One region of the Thioalkalivibrio sp. ALE16 genome, then DNA from elsewhere that is predicted to be linked to it. Evidence: predicted binding sites of a transcription regulator. Region 1 holds the regulator's gene; each other region holds the start of a gene.
The links. The regulator FliA, encoded in region 1, starts transcription of late flagellar genes. The targets are predictions, from matches to a motif close to GCTAAAGTTNNNNNNNNNNCNGCCGATA.
Positions count from the first base shown of each region.

Region 2: the regulator FliA is predicted to act here: its motif matches at 1,734-1,761, upstream of F627_RS0105535 (methyl-accepting chemotaxis protein).
Region 3: the regulator FliA is predicted to act here: its motif matches at 1,320-1,347, upstream of F627_RS0114875 (methyl-accepting chemotaxis protein).

Region 1 covers NZ_KB906358.1:148,511-154,199, forward strand. Annotated here, with positions in the region: gene F627_RS0106100 (chemotaxis protein CheA) at 1-1,006, opposite strand, end outside; gene F627_RS0106105 (protein phosphatase CheZ) at 1,052-1,816, opposite strand; gene cheY (chemotaxis response regulator CheY) at 1,912-2,292, opposite strand; gene F627_RS0106115 (RNA polymerase sigma factor FliA) at 2,334-3,101, opposite strand; gene F627_RS0106120 (MinD/ParA family protein) at 3,098-3,922, opposite strand; partial or broken gene flhF (flagellar biosynthesis protein FlhF) at 4,091-5,198, opposite strand; gene flhA (flagellar biosynthesis protein FlhA) at 5,247-5,689, opposite strand, start outside.
Region 2 covers NZ_KB906358.1:21,233-26,921, forward strand. Annotated here, with positions in the region: gene F627_RS0105525 (ExeM/NucH family extracellular endonuclease) at 1-1,148, opposite strand, end outside; gene F627_RS0105530 (Rrf2 family transcriptional regulator) at 1,168-1,605, opposite strand; gene F627_RS0105535 (methyl-accepting chemotaxis protein) at 1,806-3,113, shown strand; gene F627_RS0105540 (undecaprenyl-diphosphate phosphatase) at 3,375-4,253, shown strand; gene F627_RS0105545 (ABC transporter permease) at 4,282-5,689, opposite strand, start outside.
Region 3 covers NZ_KB906379.1:8,078-13,766, reverse strand. Annotated here, with positions in the region: gene F627_RS0114880 (DASS family sodium-coupled anion symporter) at 1-1,237, shown strand, start outside; gene F627_RS0114875 (methyl-accepting chemotaxis protein) at 1,417-3,327, shown strand; gene F627_RS0114870 (amidohydrolase family protein) at 3,758-4,585, opposite strand; gene F627_RS0114865 (glutathione S-transferase N-terminal domain-containing protein) at 4,608-5,042, opposite strand; gene F627_RS0114860 (DsrE family protein) at 5,484-5,689, opposite strand, start outside.

The DNA of each region.
Region 1 (5,689 bases):
AGCGCAGCATGCTCAGCCGGTTGCGCACCAGTACCAGCTCGCCCACCAGGTTCATGATCTCGTCCAGGCGCTCGGTGTCGACGCGCACGGAAGTCTCGCCCTGCGGGGCTGCCCGGCCGCCCCCCTCGGCACCCCCGCCGCCGGCACGCGCGCCGCCACCGCCCTGGACTCCTGCAGGGGTATCGGCGGGCGCGGCGGCCTTCTCCGTTTCGGCCGGTTCGGGCTTCGCCGACGGGGCTTCCGCAGGTTCGTCGTCTGCGGGGCTGGGGACTGCCCCGGTAGCGGCCGGCCCGGCGCCCTTGGCCTGCAGCTCGTCCAGCAGGTTCTCGAATTCGTCGTCGGTGATCAGGTCGCCGGAGCCACTCGCATCCTCCGCAGCCGGTTCTTCTCCGGCCGCATCGCCCGCGGTGGAGCCCGTCTCCACGGGCTTCGGCGGCTGATCGCCGTGCAGGCTGTCGAGCAGGGCCTCGAATTCGTCGTCGGTGATCTCGTCATCGGCGCCGACCATCGCGTCGCCATCCGCCGCCGGTTCCGCATCCGTATCCGCTTGCGGTTCGGGCTCTGGCTCCGGCTCGGGTTCCGGGGGCGGCGGCGCGGCGGGCTCCGCCGCCACGTCCTCGTTGTTCGCCATGCGCCGGAGGTTTTCCACCAGGTCGGCCTCGGCGGGCGTGGGATCCACGCCGGAGCGCAGGTCCCCGAACATCACGTTCAGGGTATCCAGCACCCGCAGCATGGTGTCCATCAGGTGACTGTCCGCCCGCCGCTCACCGTTACGCAGCAGGTTGAAGACGTCCTCCGCGTGATGGCACACGGTCACCAGGGGGTCCAGGCTCAGGAAGCCGGCTCCGCCCTTGATGGTATGGAAGCTACGAAAGACCGCATTCAGCAGATCCCGGTCATCCGGATTCTGTTCCAGGTCGATGAGTTGCTCGTTGAGCCCCTCCAGCAGTTCCCCGGCCTCGATCAGGAAGTCCTGAAGGATTTCGTCATTGGGGTCGATGGCCATTCAGTCTCTCCGGTCGCGTGGCGCCATTCGCATGAGGGGAACTGCCTAGAAGCCCAGGCTCGATAGCAGATCGTCCACCTCGTCCTGTCCTTGAACGACATCCGCGGCGGAATCTTGAGTCTTGGGCACGCTGGGACCGTGACCCTTGCGGTCCGCCTCGCGTTGTTCAAGCGACGCCTCGGCCGCCTCGACCTGCTCCATGCGCCCACTGGAGAGCCGGATCAGGGACACCAGGTTCTCTTCCAGGTCGGTCACCAGCTGGATCACGCGGCGAATCACCTGGCCGGTAATGTCCTGATAGCTCTGTGCCATCAGCACCTCGGAGAGCAGCCGGCGCAGCTCCTCGGTGTCTTCCCCCGCCTGCGCGAAGAACGTGTCGAGCTCGCGGGCAAAGTCCCGGAACTCCTCCACCGAGAGCTGGCGGTTGCGAAAGCGCGTCCACTTCGCCGTCAGGTCGGCCGCCTGCTGGCTGAACGACTCCGCGATCGGCAGGCTCGACTCGATGGCATTCATGGTGTCGTGGGCCGCCTGTTCGGTCATCGTGACCACGTAATTCAGGCGTTCCTTTGCGTCCGGGATCTCCGCCTGGGTCAGTTCGACCAGACGCGAATCGCCGCGGAAGCTTTGCAGGGCCTCGTGAAGATCACGGGTCAGCTTGCCCAGCTCGTCGAAGAGTTCGCGGTCATAGGGGCGTGCCAGATCCTGCACCAGCGCCCGGGCGCCCGTGTCGTCGCCCGCCTCCAGCGTCTTGACCAGCTGCCGCGCAAGCTCCAGCTGATCGTCGCGTGGTGGGTGTTCCTGTTCAGTCATGAGAAGCCTCTTGCGGGTACGGCGCGGAAGGTTTCGGACAACGCCCGCGGCGGTCGGTGCCACGGGCGCCGGGCATATCGGTCACAGGCGCATGATTATCCCTGTGCTTCAATGCGTTCGAAGATCTTGTCGATCTTTTCCTTCAGCGTCTCGGCGGTGAACGGCTTGACCACGTAGCCGTTCACGCCCGCCTCGGCCGCCTCGACGATCTGGTCGCGCTTGGCCTCCGCCGTCACCATCAGCACCGGCATGGACTTGAGGTTCGGGTCGGCGCGCACGGCCTTCAGCAAGTCGATCCCCGGCATGTTGGGCATGTTCCAGTCGGTGATCAGAAAGTCGAAATCCCCGTTCTGCAGCATCGGCAGCGCGGTGCTGCCGTCGTCGGCTTCCTGGGTATTGTTGAAGCCAAGATCACGCAACAGGTTCTTGATAATGCGCCGCATCGTGGAAAAGTCGTCCACGATGAGAATCTTCATTCCCTTGTCCACACGTCACTCCGGGATTCGTAGGGTGGGTTTTAGAATAACTGCAAAGCCGTACCGTCTTCGAGCCACGAACCCAGGCGGGCACGCAGTCGAATGGTGGCCTGACTTCGGATCTGGCTGACGCGCGACTCGGTCACGCCCAGCACGGCACCGATCTCGCGCAGGTTGAGCTCTTCGATGTAGTAGAGCGACAGCACCAGCCGCTCGCGTTCGGGGAGGTCGCCGAGGGCTTCGGCCAGTTCCTGACGGAACTCACCGGCCTCGAGGGTGCGGGCCGGCGACACCTCCTGCCCTTCGATCACGCGATCAGCCCCGTCGTCACCCCCGCCGAGGTCGTCCAAAGCGAACAGGTGGGCCCCGGCGTGATCCTGCAGCATCTCGTAGTACCGGTCGATCGGCACGTCCAGCTCGGCGGCGACCTCGCTGCCACGCGCCGCCCGCCCCTCGCGCGCCTCGACGGTCTGGATCGCCGCGGCAATACGCCGACTGTTGCGGTGCACCGAACGCGGTGTCCAGTCACTGCGGCGCAGCTCGTCGATCATCGCGCCACGGATGCGGATGCCGGCGTAGGTGGCAAAGGTCGCGCCCTGGCCGCCCTCGAACTGGCGCGCCGCCTCGAGCAGCCCGATCATGCCCGCCTGAATCAGATCATCCACCTGCACCGAGGCGGGGAGCCGCGCCATCAGGTGATGGGCGATGCGGTGGACCAGCTCGACGTGATCGGCAATCAGCTGTTCGTGTCCGCCGCTGGCCGCGGAGGTCGCCTGATAGCCGGAAAGTCGATTACGCGTCGTCATCATGCGCTCTGCAGCATCCGTTCCACGAAAAACCCGACGCCACCGTGGTCACCGCCCCCCACCGGCCAGCGGTCCACGGTCCGTGCCAGTTCGGCAAAGGCCTTCCCCGCCGGGCTCCCGGGGTACTGCTGTACCACTGGCGCGCGTTTCTGCACCGCCTTGCGCAGGTGATCGTCCATCGGAATATAGCCGGCCAGGTCGAGCACCACCTCCGGCAGGTAGTTGCCGCAGACGGTATTGAGCTTCTGCATCAGTCGCTCGGCGCCTTCGCGGCCGTCGACCATGTTCGTCACCATGCGGAAGCGACGCAGGCCATGATCGCGGTGCAGGACCTTGATCAGGGCATAGGCGTCGGTAATCGAGGCGGGCTCGTCGCAGACCACCACCAGGGTCTCCTGGACCGCGCGGCAGAACGACGTCACGGATTCCTGCAGGCCGGCCGCGGTGTCCACGATCAGCACATCCAGGGGTTTGCGATAGGCGCTGAAGGCATGGATCAGACCGGCATGCTCGGCCGGCGTCAGGTTGGCCATCGCCGCGATCCCCGAAGCCGAAGGCACCACCTTTACCCCGTCCGGCCCCTGGACGAGCACATCCTCCAGGCTGTCCACATCACCGGTCACCAGGTCGTGCAGCGTGCGCTCGGGACGCATCCCCAGCAGCAGGTCCACGTTGGCCAGGCCCAGATCGGCGTCGAACAGCATGACCTCGCGCCCGAGCCGGGCCAGGCCCACCGACAGGTTCACCGATACGTTGGTCTTGCCCACCCCGCCCTTGCCCGAGGCAACCGCGATGACCTTCAACGGCTTGTTAGTGCGTGGCATAGCGCCCCTTCCCGACCGGTTGAATCAGTTCCAGCGTGGCGGGCTCCGCCGCCCGTGCCGGACGTGCCTGGGCGCGCGCGCGTCGCGGCGGTTCCATCTCCGCCAGGCGCTCGGCCGCCCAGGTCTCGCGGGCATTGGCCGCTGCCCCGGGTTCATCGGCGGCATCCTCCAGGGCCAGTCGGGTCAGATACCCGGTATCGACCCGGTGAAAGTCCTCGGCAATACGCTGGCCATCACTGACGAACCCCAGCCCCAGGTGCTGATCGAGCAGTACGGACAGGACCTCGCCCAGCTCCTCGGCCTCGTCCAGCTTGGTCAGCACCAGCGCCGAGGGCTCCGCCTTGCGAAATGCCTCCAGCACCCGCCGCAATGCGCTCCCCTGGGTCGTCGCCGACACCACCAGCCAGCTCTCGGCCCGGATGTCCGGCGGCAGGTGCGCGAACAAGGATTCGTCCTCCACTGCCCGCGGGGCCAGTCCCGCCGTATCCACCAGGATCAGGTGCCCATCCTCCACGCGGCGCGCCAGTTCGCGCAACTCTCGCGCGTTCTGCAGCACCCGCACCGAGATCCCCGCCATCTGGGCGAAGGCCTGCAACTGGCGCGTGGCCCCGATGCGCTGGCTGTCCAGGGTGACCAGCGTAACCGAATCCGGGCCCATGCGGCGGATCTGGCGCAGCGCGATGCGGGCCAGCGTGGTGGTCTTGCCAACGCCGGTGGGCCCGACGAGTGCCAGCAGGCCGCCCTCGTCCAGGATGTCCGGTCGGTGGGTGGCAATCGCGCCCGACAACCGTGCCCGCAGGCGTTCCCAGGCCTGTTCCGGCGAGCTGTCATCGAGAATGCTTCCGGCCAGGCTGCGCGCCAGGGCCTCGCTGAACCCGCGGTCGATCAGGCGCGCCTTGCATTCCGCCGCCAGCGGGTGGCGGGCCGCCCAGCGCGCCTCTTCGCTCTCCGCATACTGGCGCGTCATCAGGCTGCGCAGGTCGCGCAGCTCCTGCCGCATGGCGGTCAGCTCCGGGTCGGCCGGCCACGACGCTGCGGCCTGACCGGCGCCGCGCTCGCGAGCCGGCCGGGCGGTTGTGCTCGCTTCGCGGCTCGTCGCGGGCGCGTCCTGCGCGGCTACCGGCTCCGACGCTGCGCCGTCCTCCAGCGCCGCGACCACCTCCAGCCAGCCGTCGACCCGGCGACTGGACAGGATGACCGCGTCCTCGCCCTGCTGCTCGCGCACCTGGCGCATCGCGTCACGCATGTCCCGGGCCCGATATCGTCTGACGTTCATGCTTTTTCTCCTGCGCCGCTCGCGCGGCGGAACCCTTCATCGTGTCGTTCAGGCGGACTGCTTCTGCGACTCTTCCTGGCCGACGGTGGCGACCACCCGGATCCGGCGATTGTCCGGAATCTCGGTGAAGGCCAGCACGGTCAGACTGCGGACCGCGCCGCGCAGCCACCCGGCGATCCAGGAGCGGATCTCCGGTGCCACCACCAGGACCGCCGGCTGTCCGGCCGTCTCCTGGCGGCGGGCCGCATCGGCCACCGAGCGCTGCAGCCGCTCCGCCAGCCCGGGCTCCAGTCCAACCGTGCCGCCCGAGCTCCCCTGCAGGGACTTATGCAAGAGCTGTTCCAACGACGGATCCAGCGCGATCAGGGGCAGCTCGTCCTCCGGCCCCACCAGGTCCTGCACGATCGAGCGCGCCAGGGCCACCCGCACCGCCGCGGTCAAAGTGCCGGGATCCTGACTCTTGACCCCCTCGTCTGCCAGGGTTTCGGCGA
Region 2 (5,689 bases), 130 kb from region 1:
CGCAGCCGTTCCGGTCGGTAGAGCAGGCCGACCTTGATCGCGTCGTCCCCCGGTGCCGGGTGAACGATGGCCGCATATTCGCCACGCTCCCCGGGGCGGGCGTTCAGGCGCGCCACCAGGGTCTCGCGCGCAGCCGCGGCGTTTTCCAGTTCGACCGCGCCCAGCAGGTCCGCATCCAGGCCCTGCAGCAGGGCATCCAGCTTGGCGGTCTGGCGTTGGCGCTCGGCCGGGGTCTGCGCACCACGCTCGCCCAGCGTGACGAAGTCATTCTCCATGTTCGCGGTGGCAATGCGCAGGTCACCCGCATCCGCGGTTGGCACCGGGTCGGGACGCTGGCCGCCGGTCCAGTCTACGGGCTCGGTGGGGTGGATCCGGTACGCGCCGAAGGCGTGGGTGAGGATACCGGTGAGGCCTTCCACCGAGCTTCCCGCGCGGCGGGTCCCCTGGTCGTCGAGGTACGGGATCGGGTCGGGGTTCGCGCGATAGCTCCCGTCGTCCAGTTCGATCCGCCGATCTATGTCCTGGCGCCCCGGGCTGTCCGCGGGGGCGGTCTGGCCCGGGTGCGCCAGGCGCCCGTCGGCGACCAGCGTCATGCTTCCGTAGCGGCCGAGGTCCCGGTTGTCGGTGACCGTCAGGCGCTGCGGGAAACGGACCGGCTGGTCGATAAAGTCGCCCAGCCGGTCGGCTGCGTCGGGCAGGCGCAGGTCGACGGGGGCGGGCGGTTCGCCGTCGGCGCAGGTCACCACCGCGTCCAGTTGCGAGAGTTGGGGGCGGCCTCGATGGCGGGTGAAGGCGCCGTGCACCTGCAGGCGCTGCCCGGCCGCGACCGGGTCCCTTCGTGGGGCGTAGACGAACAGGCCCGTGGCCCCGGTGGCCGAGCCCTGTTGCAGGTAGAAGCCCCCCAGCTGGTCCGTGTCCATGAAGACGCCGGTTACGGTGCCTTCCGCGACCACCTCCGTTCCTTCGGGGAGGGTCCCCGCGCGCAGTTCGGCGAGGGGGGTGGGTGTGGTCCCGGGATCGGGACAGGCCTGGCGTGCGTCGGCGCTCGCGAGCGCCAGCAGGCACGGAACGGCCACGGCCAGCCAGCGGGCGCCGGTGTGCGCGTGCAGGGCGGTTCGTTTTCGGGGTGCCGGGTCGGGCCGTTCCATGGCCGAAGGATACCGGGGTTCAGGCGCTCTTGCCGGGATGCAGGAGCTCGTAGAGGTAGTCGGGCGCCTGGGTCACATCGGCAATGGTGTAGCGGTCGAGCACGGCGAGGAAGGCGTCGCGTGCGTCGTTGAGAACACCGCGCAACTGGCAGGCGGGCAGGATCGGGCAGACGGGGTTCTCGCAGTCCACCACGTTCAGGTTCGGCTCCATGTCGCGGATTACGCTGCCGACGTTGATCTCCGCGGGTTCGCAGGCGAGCGAGATCCCGCCCCCCTTGCCGCGCCGGGTGATGATGTAGCCCTTCTGGCCGAGCTGGTGCACGATCTTGACCAGGTGGTTGCGGGGGATGGCGAACTGCTCGGAGATGTCGCTGACGGTTACGCGCTGCTCGCGCGGCTGCACGGTGAGGTACATCAGGACGCGAAGGGAAAAATCGGTATAGCGGGTGAGCTGCATAGGAGGGTTTCGTCGGTTCGCGGTGATCGAGGATATGCTTGAACGTATATTTCAGAGAACCTTAATCGGTCCGGACCTGCGTCACAAGCGCATGCGTTGCGGGCACGTGAAGCACAGGTGCGCCACGGCCTATAGTTTCGGGCCGGTGGGTCGTTACAGCGATAACAAAATCCGGAGTGTACCGGCATCAGGGGGCGGCAATGGAGCAGGAGAGTGGGTGGCTGAGTCGCCTTTCGCTGGCGGGACGTTTCTCGCTCGCATTGAGTGCGATTGTCGGGGTGTTCTTCCTGATCGCCGCCGCGGCGGTGTTCTGGCATACGGCCACGCTGAAGGGCGGGATGGAGGCCACCCTGGAGCAGGTCATGCAGGAGCACGCGACCACGCCGGCCCTGGAGGCCGAAGTGGCCGCTGCGGTGGACCGGCTGCTGGATGTCGCGGCCTGGCAGGTCAACGCGATGATGCTGGGCGTGGCGATTGGCGTGATCGTGGTGGTGTACTTCCTGTTCGTGTTCATGATCCGTCGCCGCCTGGCTGGACTGGCCGGGCGCTTCCGTGCGGTCTCGGAGGGTGAGGGGGACCTGCGCCAGCGCATCGAGGCCCCGCGCAACGACGGCATCGACCGCCTGGCTCGTCTGTTCAACGCCTTCATCGAGCGTCTGCAGCGCATGGTCTCCGAGATGGTGGAGCATGCACGGGAGCTGGGGGAGTCGGTTGGCACCCTGCACCGCGTGGCGGAGGAGACGAATCAGGAGGTGCAGCAGCAACAGGCGCGGCTGGGCCAGGTGGCGACGGCCATGAACCAGATGACGGCCTCGGCCGAGGAGATCGCCCGCAACGCGCGCACGGCCTCCGAGGCGGCCGACCAGGCCGAGACCGAGACCCGGACCGGCTCCGGCGTGGTCGACACAACCGTGCGCACCATGCGCGAGCTGGCGAGCGAGATCGGCACCGCCAACGAACAGGTGGCGCGTCTTCAGGCCGAGTCGGACCAGATCGGGTCGGTTCTCGATGTGATACGCGGGATCGCCGAGCAGACCAACCTGCTGGCACTGAATGCGGCCATCGAGGCGGCCCGCGCGGGCGAGCAGGGTCGGGGGTTTGCCGTGGTCGCCGACGAGGTCCGGACGCTCGCGACCCGGACGCAGGAGTCCACGACCGAGATCCAGGCCATGATCGAGCGGCTGCAGGCGGGTGCGCGCTCGGCGGCCGGTGCGATGGAGCGCAGTCGGGAGAAGGGCGAGACCGGCGTGGACGAGGCCGCCGGTGCCGGCGAGGCCCTGCAGTCGATCCGCTCGGCGGTCGAGCGGATCCGGCATCTCAACAACGAGATCTCCGGTGCCGTGTCACAGCAGGCGGAGGTCGCGCGCGAGGTCGATGGCACCCTCACGGAGGTCAGTCAGGGGGCCCAGGTGACAGCGGCCAATGCCGAGGCCACCGCCAGCGAGACCGATGCCCTGGTGGCGCGCATCGAGCAGTTGCGAAGTCTGACGACCCAGTTCCGAGTCTAGTAGCCAGTCGGATTTGGGACTGATCTGCTGCGCGCGCAGGAGAACGGCCCCTTTTTCCGCTCTCTCTCGTTACATAGTGCCCACTATGCGCCTCGAGAGACCGAAAAAATGGGCTCGCTCTCCCGCCACGCTCGCGACGATCGCCCAAATCCGACAGGCTCCTGGCCGGGCTTTTGCCGGCGGTGCGACGCCGGTACCGACGCCGGGTAGGTGGTTTGCGTATACTGCGGCCCGCCTCGGGATCACGGAGCCGCACCTGTCATGACAGTCTGGGTCGCCACCCTGCTCGGGATCGTGCAGGGCATCTTCATGTTCTTGCCGGTCAGCTCGACCGCCCACCTGGTTCTGACCCAGCACTGGCTGATTCGTCAGGGCGAGCCACTGCCGCCCCCGGAAAGCCCTGAGATGATCCTGTTCGATCTGGTGGTGCACGTCGGCACGCTGGTATCGATTGTCTTTGTCTTCCGCAAGAGCCTGCTGCGGCTGAGTGGCGGGATCGCCCGCGAGAGCTGGCAGTGGGCCTCCGTCCGGGGCTCCGCGGGGCGCGAGATGCTGTTCCTGCGCCTGGCGCTGCTGTGCGGGTTGTCGGTGTTCGCGACCGCCGTCGTGGGTTTTACCCTGAAGGCCGGGTTCGAGCAGGTGTTTGCCCACCCGACGCTGATCGCCGGGACGCTCAGCCTCACCGGCGTGCTGCTGTGGTGGACGGACCGGTTGCAGCGGCGCCCGCTGGGCCTGCGCCAGTTGAGCCCGAAGATCGCGGCGATCATCGGCGTGGCGCAGGGTTTCGCGCTGATTCCCGGGCTCTCGCGCAGCGGAATGACGATCGTCTTCGCGCTGTTCACCGGGCTCAAGCGGCGCTGGGCGGCGGAGTACAGCTTTTTCCTCGCGATCCCCACGATCCTGGCGGCGACCGCCGTGCAGTCGCTGGACGTCCTGAACGGCAACGGCCTTGGGGACCTGAACTGGACGGCCCTGGCGGTGGGCTTTGTGGTATCCGCGCTGGTCGGGATCGTGTCGCTGAAGATGGTGCTGTTCTTCCTGTACCGCGCCAACCTGAAGGTCTTCTCCTTCTACCTCTGGGCGCTGGCGTTACTGGTCCTGTTCGGCTTCCTCGACGTGGACATCATGTACGGCCATTGATCCCGGTACGCGAGCGGTCCGGCCCGGCTTATTCCGGGCCGCGCAGCACCGCCAGCGGGGCCTGGTCCAGCACCCGGCGCGTCCCCAGCCAGCCGGCCAGGGCGATCCCCAGCGTGCCGCCCCCGATCCCGTAGACGAAGGTCAGGGGATTGACGCTGTAGTCGAACTCGAACACCTGCCAGGCGAGCAGGGCGCCCACTGCCGTGGCGATCACGGCCGCGAGCAGCCCGGCCAGCAGGCCCAGGGTCCCGAATTCCGCCAGCAAGCCGTTGCGAATGTGGTGGCGACGTGCCCCGAGGGTGCGCAGCAGGGCGGCCTCCCGTCGTCGGACGTCGCGGGTGGCCTGGACCGCGGCGTAGAGCACGGTCAACCCGGCGATCAGGGTGAACAGGAAGACGTATTCGACCGCCCGCGTGGCCTGGTCCATCACATCGCGGACCTGCGCGAGGATGGCGCTGACGTCGATGGCCGATACGGCGGGGAACTCCCGCAACCACTGGTTCTGGGCGCTGCGCTGGTCTTCGGGCACGTGCATGGCCGTGATGAAGGTCCGGGGCTGCTGGTCCAGCAGCGGAGGCGGGCCGATGACGAAGAAATTCACCTGGAAGCTGTCCCAGTCGACCTCGCGGACGCTGGTGATCGGACTGCGGATGGGCTGCCCCCCAACCCGGAACGTCAGGTAGTCGCCCAGTGCCAGGTCGAAGCGTTCCATGAGTCCGGCCTCCACCGACCAGCCCCGGTCGGGATCCTGCCCGGCCTCGCCGAACCAGTGTCCGTCGACGATGCGATTGTGCGCCGGCGGGGTGTGCGCATACGACAGGTTGAATTGGCGATCCACCAGTCTTCGGTCGCGATCATCGTCAAAATCCTGCGGATGAACGCGTTCGTCGTTGATCTCGATCAGGCGGCCGCGGATCATCGGGTCGAGTTGCGGGCGTTCGAGGCCGGCCGCCTCGACCCGGTCGGCGAAGGCCTGCTCCTGGCCCGGCTGGATGTTGATGAAGAACTGGTTGGGGGCGTCCTCCGGGATGCTGGCATCCCAGGCCTCCAGCAGGTCGACGCGCACGATCGCCAGCAGCAGCAGGGCCAGGATCCCGACACTGAAGGCCACCAGTTGCACCGCGCTGAGGCCGCCGCGCCGGGACAGGTTGGCCAGCCCGAAGCGCAGGGCCATGCCGCCGCGGTTGCGCAGAGGCCTCAGGGCGAGCACCAGCCCCATCCCGAGGACGGCCAGCAACGCGATGGCCACCGCGGTGCCGATCAGGACCCAGGCGGCGAGTTGCGGGTCGGCGGCCTGCCAGTAGAGTAGGCCGCCGAAGGCGAGCAGTGCGAGGGCGCCGGAGAGCCATACCGAGGTGGGCGGCAGGCCCAGATCGCGGCGCAGGACGCGCAACGGCGAGACCTGGCCAATGCGCAACAACGCGGGGAGGGCGAAG
Region 3 (5,689 bases), on a different contig from region 1:
CGTGCCCATGGACGAGGCCACCGCGCCGTACGCGAATCCGATCATTTTCCTGTTCATGGGCGGCTTCGCCATTGCCCTGGCCGTGCAGCGCTGGGATCTCCACCGGCGCATGGCGCTGGCGATCGTGGCGCGCGCCGGCAATCGCCTGCATGTGCTGGTGGGGGCCTTCATGCTGGCCACGGCGGGGTTGTCCATGTGGGTCAGCAATACCGCGACGGCGGCCCTGATGCTGCCGATCGCGCTCTCGGTGCTGGGGCTGATCGAGCGCGGCGCGCCGCCACAGGGGCAGGACATGGAGTCGCGACGCCCGGCCCTGGCGCTCCTGCTGGGCATCGCGTTCGCCGCGAACATCGGGGGCATGGCGACCATCATCGGTTCGCCGCCGAATGCCCTGACGGCCGCGTACCTCGGCGATCGCCACGGGATGGAGATCGGGTTCCTGGAATGGATGACCTTGGGGCTGCCGCTGGCGGCGGTGTTGCTGGCCCTTGCGTGGTGGTCGCTGACTCGCTGGGTGTTTCCGGTGCACCGGGTGGAGCTGAACGGTCTGCGCGCGCTGCTGGACGAACAGCGCGCGACCGTGGGCCCCTGGTCGGTCGCGGAAAAGCGGGTGGCCGGGGTGTTTCTGCTGGTTGCGCTGGCCTGGCTGACACGGCCGCTGCTCGAGGGCTGGCTGCCGATCTCGCTGACCGATGCCGGCATCGCGATCCTCGGGGCCGGGTTGCTGTTCTTGGTGCCGTCGGGGTCGCGCGAACAGCGCCGGCTGCTGAGCTGGGACAACACGCGCGAGCTCCCCTGGGGCGTGCTGTTGCTGGTAGGCGGGGGCTTGAGCCTGGGTGCGGCGATCGAGTCCAGCGGGCTGGCGGAGCTGGCGGCGGATGCCCTGGTGATCGCCCAGGCCTGGCCGCTGATCCTGATCATGGCCGGGGTGGCGCTCCTGACCATGACCCTGAGTCATGTGACGAGCAATACCGCCACGGCGGCCACGCTGTTGCCGCTGGTGACCGCGTTCGCGCTGAGCATGGAGGTGCCCGTACTGCTGTTGGCCCTGCCGGTGGCGTTTGCGGCATCGGTGGCCTTCATGCTGCCGGTGGCGACGCCACCCAACGCCATCGTGTTCGCCAGCAACCGGCTGCGGGTGCTGGACATGGTGCGTGGCGGGGCATTGCTCTCGGTGCTGGCGCTGGTGCTGATCAGCCTGGTGGTCTACGCGTTTGCCGAGATTCTGTTGTTGTAGCCCGTCTGAGCGCGGAGCTCGGAAGCGGCCCACCGAAGCAATCTTGTCCCCTGAGAACCTGTGGGGAAGAAAGCACTTTGGTATTCAAGTTTTAGGATTCGCCGCCGCTAGGAAGGACGACTGACCTGAATCTTGATTCTGGAGCCGGCCGTGACCGGTGCAGGAAAGGACGCGCAGACATGTTTGAGAATATCCGGATTGGTGTACGGCTCATGGTGGGCATCATCGGCGTGGTCGTGCTCGCCGTGGTGCTGACGCTGGTGGTGGTGATGAACGCCCTGGGCACGATGGCGGACCGCGCCGAGCAGCGCGAGCTGAACGACCTGGCCGGACAGTTGCTGGATCGGCTGGACCAGGAGGCGGCGCGAGCCACGGCGATGGCCGAGACGGTCGCCCGCATCCCGGATATCCAGGAGGCATTGGCCACGGGCGATCGCGAACGGCTGGCTGCGATGACCGTGCCGACCTTCGAGTCGCTGAGCACGGACTACGGGGTGCGCCAGTACCAGTTCCATACGCCGCCGGCGACGTCCTTCCTGCGCGTGCATCGTCCGGACCGCTTCGATGACGACCTGTCCGGCTTCCGCCAGACCGTGGTCGATACCAACAATAACCAGGCGCCGATCTCCGGTCTGGAAGAGGGTGTGGCGGGCCTCGGGATTCGAGGTGTCGTGCCGATCGCCCATAACGGTGAGCACGTGGGCTCGGTGGAGTTTGGCCTGTCCTTCGGTGATCCCTTCTTCGAGCAGTTTACCGAGGAGCTGGGGGCGCCGGTCGCGCTGTACCTGCGGGACGACGGACGTTTCAGCCGCTTTGGCGGCACCATCGATGGCGAGGCCACCTTCAGCGCCGCCGAGATGCGCGAGGTGCTCGGTGGCGAGCGACACGTGCGCAACGTGACCTACCAGGGCAAGCCGATGGCGGTGATCGCGCGGCCGGTGATGGACTTCTCCGGGGACGCGGTGGGCGTCCTCGAGCTGATGGTCGATCGCAGTGCCTATGTCGACATGGCGCGCAATGCCACAGGTACCGTGGTGATGGTCGGCGTGATTGCTGTGGTCCTGGGCGCGCTGCTGGCCTGGTTCCTGACGCGCAGCATCGTGCGGCCGTTGTGCCAGACCGTGGACCGTCTGAACGACATCGCTAGTGGCGAAGGGGACCTGACGCGTCAGCTGAAGGTATCCGGCAAGAACGAGCTGGGGGATCTCTCCATCGCTTTCAATAACTTCGTGGAGAAGATCCGGGTGCTGATCCAGCAGGTGGCGGCCGGTTCCGACCAGGTAGCGGCCGCGGCCAACGAGCTGTCCGCGACCAGCGAGGAGACCAACGAGCAGGTCCGCCGCCAGAAGGCGGAGACCGACCAGGTCGCCACCGCGATGAACGAGATGACGGCCACCGTGCAGGAAGTGGCCCGGAATGCGGCGGACGCCGCCGCCGCCGCGCAGACCACCGATCAGGATGCGAACGCCGGCCAGCAGGTGGTGCAGAAGACGGTCACCGCGATCAATGGCCTGTCCACTCAGGTGGACAGCGCCGCCGAGGTGGTCAGTCGTCTGTCGCAGGACGCCGAGGAGATCAACAAGGTCCTCGAGGTGATCGGCGACATTGCCGATCAGACCAACCTGCTGGCGCTGAACGCGGCGATCGAGGCCGCCCGCGCCGGCGAGCAGGGCCGTGGCTTCGCGGTGGTGGCGGACGAGGTGCGCACGCTGGCCAGCCGCACTCAGGACTCGACCCACGAGATCCAGCAGATGATCGAGCGGGTCCAGACCGGCACGCGCGAGGCGGTGCAGGCGATGGAAGACGGCCGTGCCAAGGCCCACGAGAGCGTGGAGCAGGTGAACCTGGCCGGCGAGTCGCTGGTCGCGATTACGCAATCCGTCACCCGCATCAGCGACATGAACACGCAGATCGCCAGCGCCGCCGAGGAACAGTCCACGGTGGCCGAGGAGATCAACCGCAACGTGGCCAACATCACCGAGGTGCTGGATCAGACCGCGTCGGGTTCGGAGCAGATCCGCAATGCGTCCGAGGAGCTGTCCAAGCTGGCCTCCGAGCAGCAGCAGCGCGTGGGTCAGTTCAAGGTCTGATCACGATCAGGTGCCGGGAGCCGAGCCCGCCATCCTTTTGGGGTGGCGGGCTTTTTCATGCGTGTGTGGTTGAACGGCTTGGTTCACCACGAAGTGCACGAAGGCACGAAGAAGGGCTGGGTCGAGGGCGAAAACCGGTCTACAGGAAGAGGAGAAGATTGGAAGCGAGATTGATGGGGTAGTGGATCGGGCACGGTCTGACGGGGAGGGTTGGTCGGAGGGCTGGTGCTCGAGCGGACGCGGGCGGGGGCTTCGCGGGCGAGCCCGCTCCCACAGGGGGCTCGGCCGGCGGGCTGGACGGGTCACGGCGTCGGCCAGGCCCCGGGCGGTTTTAGCCGATTCATCCTTCGAATCTTTCGGCCTTCCTGTGAATCGCCCTTGACCTGGCCCTTCTTCGTGCCTTCGTGCGCTTCGTGGTGAATCCAGGCCCTTACTGGGCGGGAAAGAGCCTTTCGCCGTTCTCCCATGCGATCGCGCGGGCGACGTCCTCGGGGAGTTGTTCCAGCCAGGCGCGGGTCTCGTCCTTCAGGCGCGTGTACTGTTCCCAGCGGGTGCGCGTGAAGGTGTCCACGCCGATCATGAAGCGGTCGGGGTGGGCCAGGAAGAGCTCGAACCAGGCGTCGTCGATCTGGCCGCCGGGATTGATGCGCGGGTTGCGCATGGACAGGTCCATGTTCATGCGCGGGTGGCGTTCGAGGTAGTCCTGCACCAGCGGCGGGTACGCGTAGCTGCCGGCATGGGCCCAGAGGATGCGGACCTCGGGATGGGTCGCGTAGGCGTGGTCGATTACGGCGGGGTCCCCGTGGATCATGATGGTGAGGTCGCGCGCCACGGCCAGGTCCAGCAGCTGCTCGAAACCGGGGGCGAAGCGGTCATCCGCCAGGATATGGAACTCGCCCAGGCCGCGCCATTTCACGTCGGATTCATCGAGCATGCGGGCGACGCGGTCGCCGAGATCCTCGACATGCATCCAGTCCATCTTCTTGCCCAGCCGCTGCGAAACCTCCAGGAACGGCACGATGCGCGTATCGGACCCGGCCTTGAGGCGGCGGATCAGATCGTCTTCGGGGGCCATGACGATGGCGCTGCGCACCTGGTTGGCGGCCAGGGTACGCGCGACGTCGCTAATGCCGAAGTGCGCGGCCTCGGCCGGCCGGTAGTGCAGGTGGGCGTCAAAGATCGGCGAAGCGGCGCTGGCCGCCGCGAATGGCAGGGTCAGCAGGAGCGCGAGCAGGGAACGACGGATGGAGTGATACATGGTCTTCGGCTGTCGCTCCGGGTCAGGAACGCGGCGGGGCGTCGGTGGCGGCGGCCGGCGCGGCCTGTTGCGGATCGAAGCGCTCGCGCAGGTAACGGATGATCGCGTCGGATTCGTACAGCCAGCGCACCGAGTGGTCGTCTTCCTCGATGCGCAGGCAGGGTACCTGAAGGCGCCCGCCCTCGTTCTGCAGCTCCTCGCGCCAGGGCCCGGCGGCCTGGGCGTTGCGCAGTTCGATGTCCAGCGAAAGCCGCTGCATGGCGCGTCGGGCCTTGATGCAGAACGGGCAGGCCGGGAAGTGATAGAGGGCCAGATGGCGAGTTTGCTCGTCGACCCGGGCCTGTTCGGTCGGGTCGCGCTCGATGCCGCGCGGGCGCGAGACGCGCTCCCCGATCAGCATGAACGGGGTCAGGATCAGGCGCACGCCACGGAAGAAGGTTCGGATCAGGAATCGCATGCGGGAAGCATGCCACAGGAGCCCGACGGCGTTACAGCATCCCGACGGCCGGAGTGTTAGTCATGCTGCTTCAAGGGCGGTTTAAGGGCGGATTCACCACGAAGCGCACGAAGGCACGAAGAAGGGGCGGGTCAAGGGCGGAGAATCGATTTACAGGAAGAGGGGAAGATTGGAAGAGATATGGATCGGGTAATGGGTCTGGCAGGGCCCGGCGGGGAGGGGTGTTTTGAAGGCCGGTGGCTGAGTGGGCGCGGGCGGGGGCTTCGCGGGCAAGCCCGCTCCCACAGGGGGTTGCCCGGTGCGTTTGCCGGGTTCCGGCCGGTTCTGGCCGATCCATCCTTCGCATCTTCCAGCCTTCCTGTGAATCGCCTTTGACTTTGACCTGGCCCTCCTTCGTGCCTTCGTGCCCTTCGTGGTGAAAAAGGTCTTTCAATCAGTAGGTCAGGGGGTGCCGAAGTCGAACTGCCAGGGGTCCTGTTCGGGGGCGTCGAGCAGGGAGGGGCGCAGGCGGATGATCTCGAAGCCGAGCGCGCGGTAGTCGTCGAGGCGATCCGGGGCCAGATCGGCGACCTCCACGAAGTCGGCGAAGGCGTCGGCCTCGATGCCGCGCCAGTCTGCGAAGGTGCCACAGACGGCGACGCTTACGT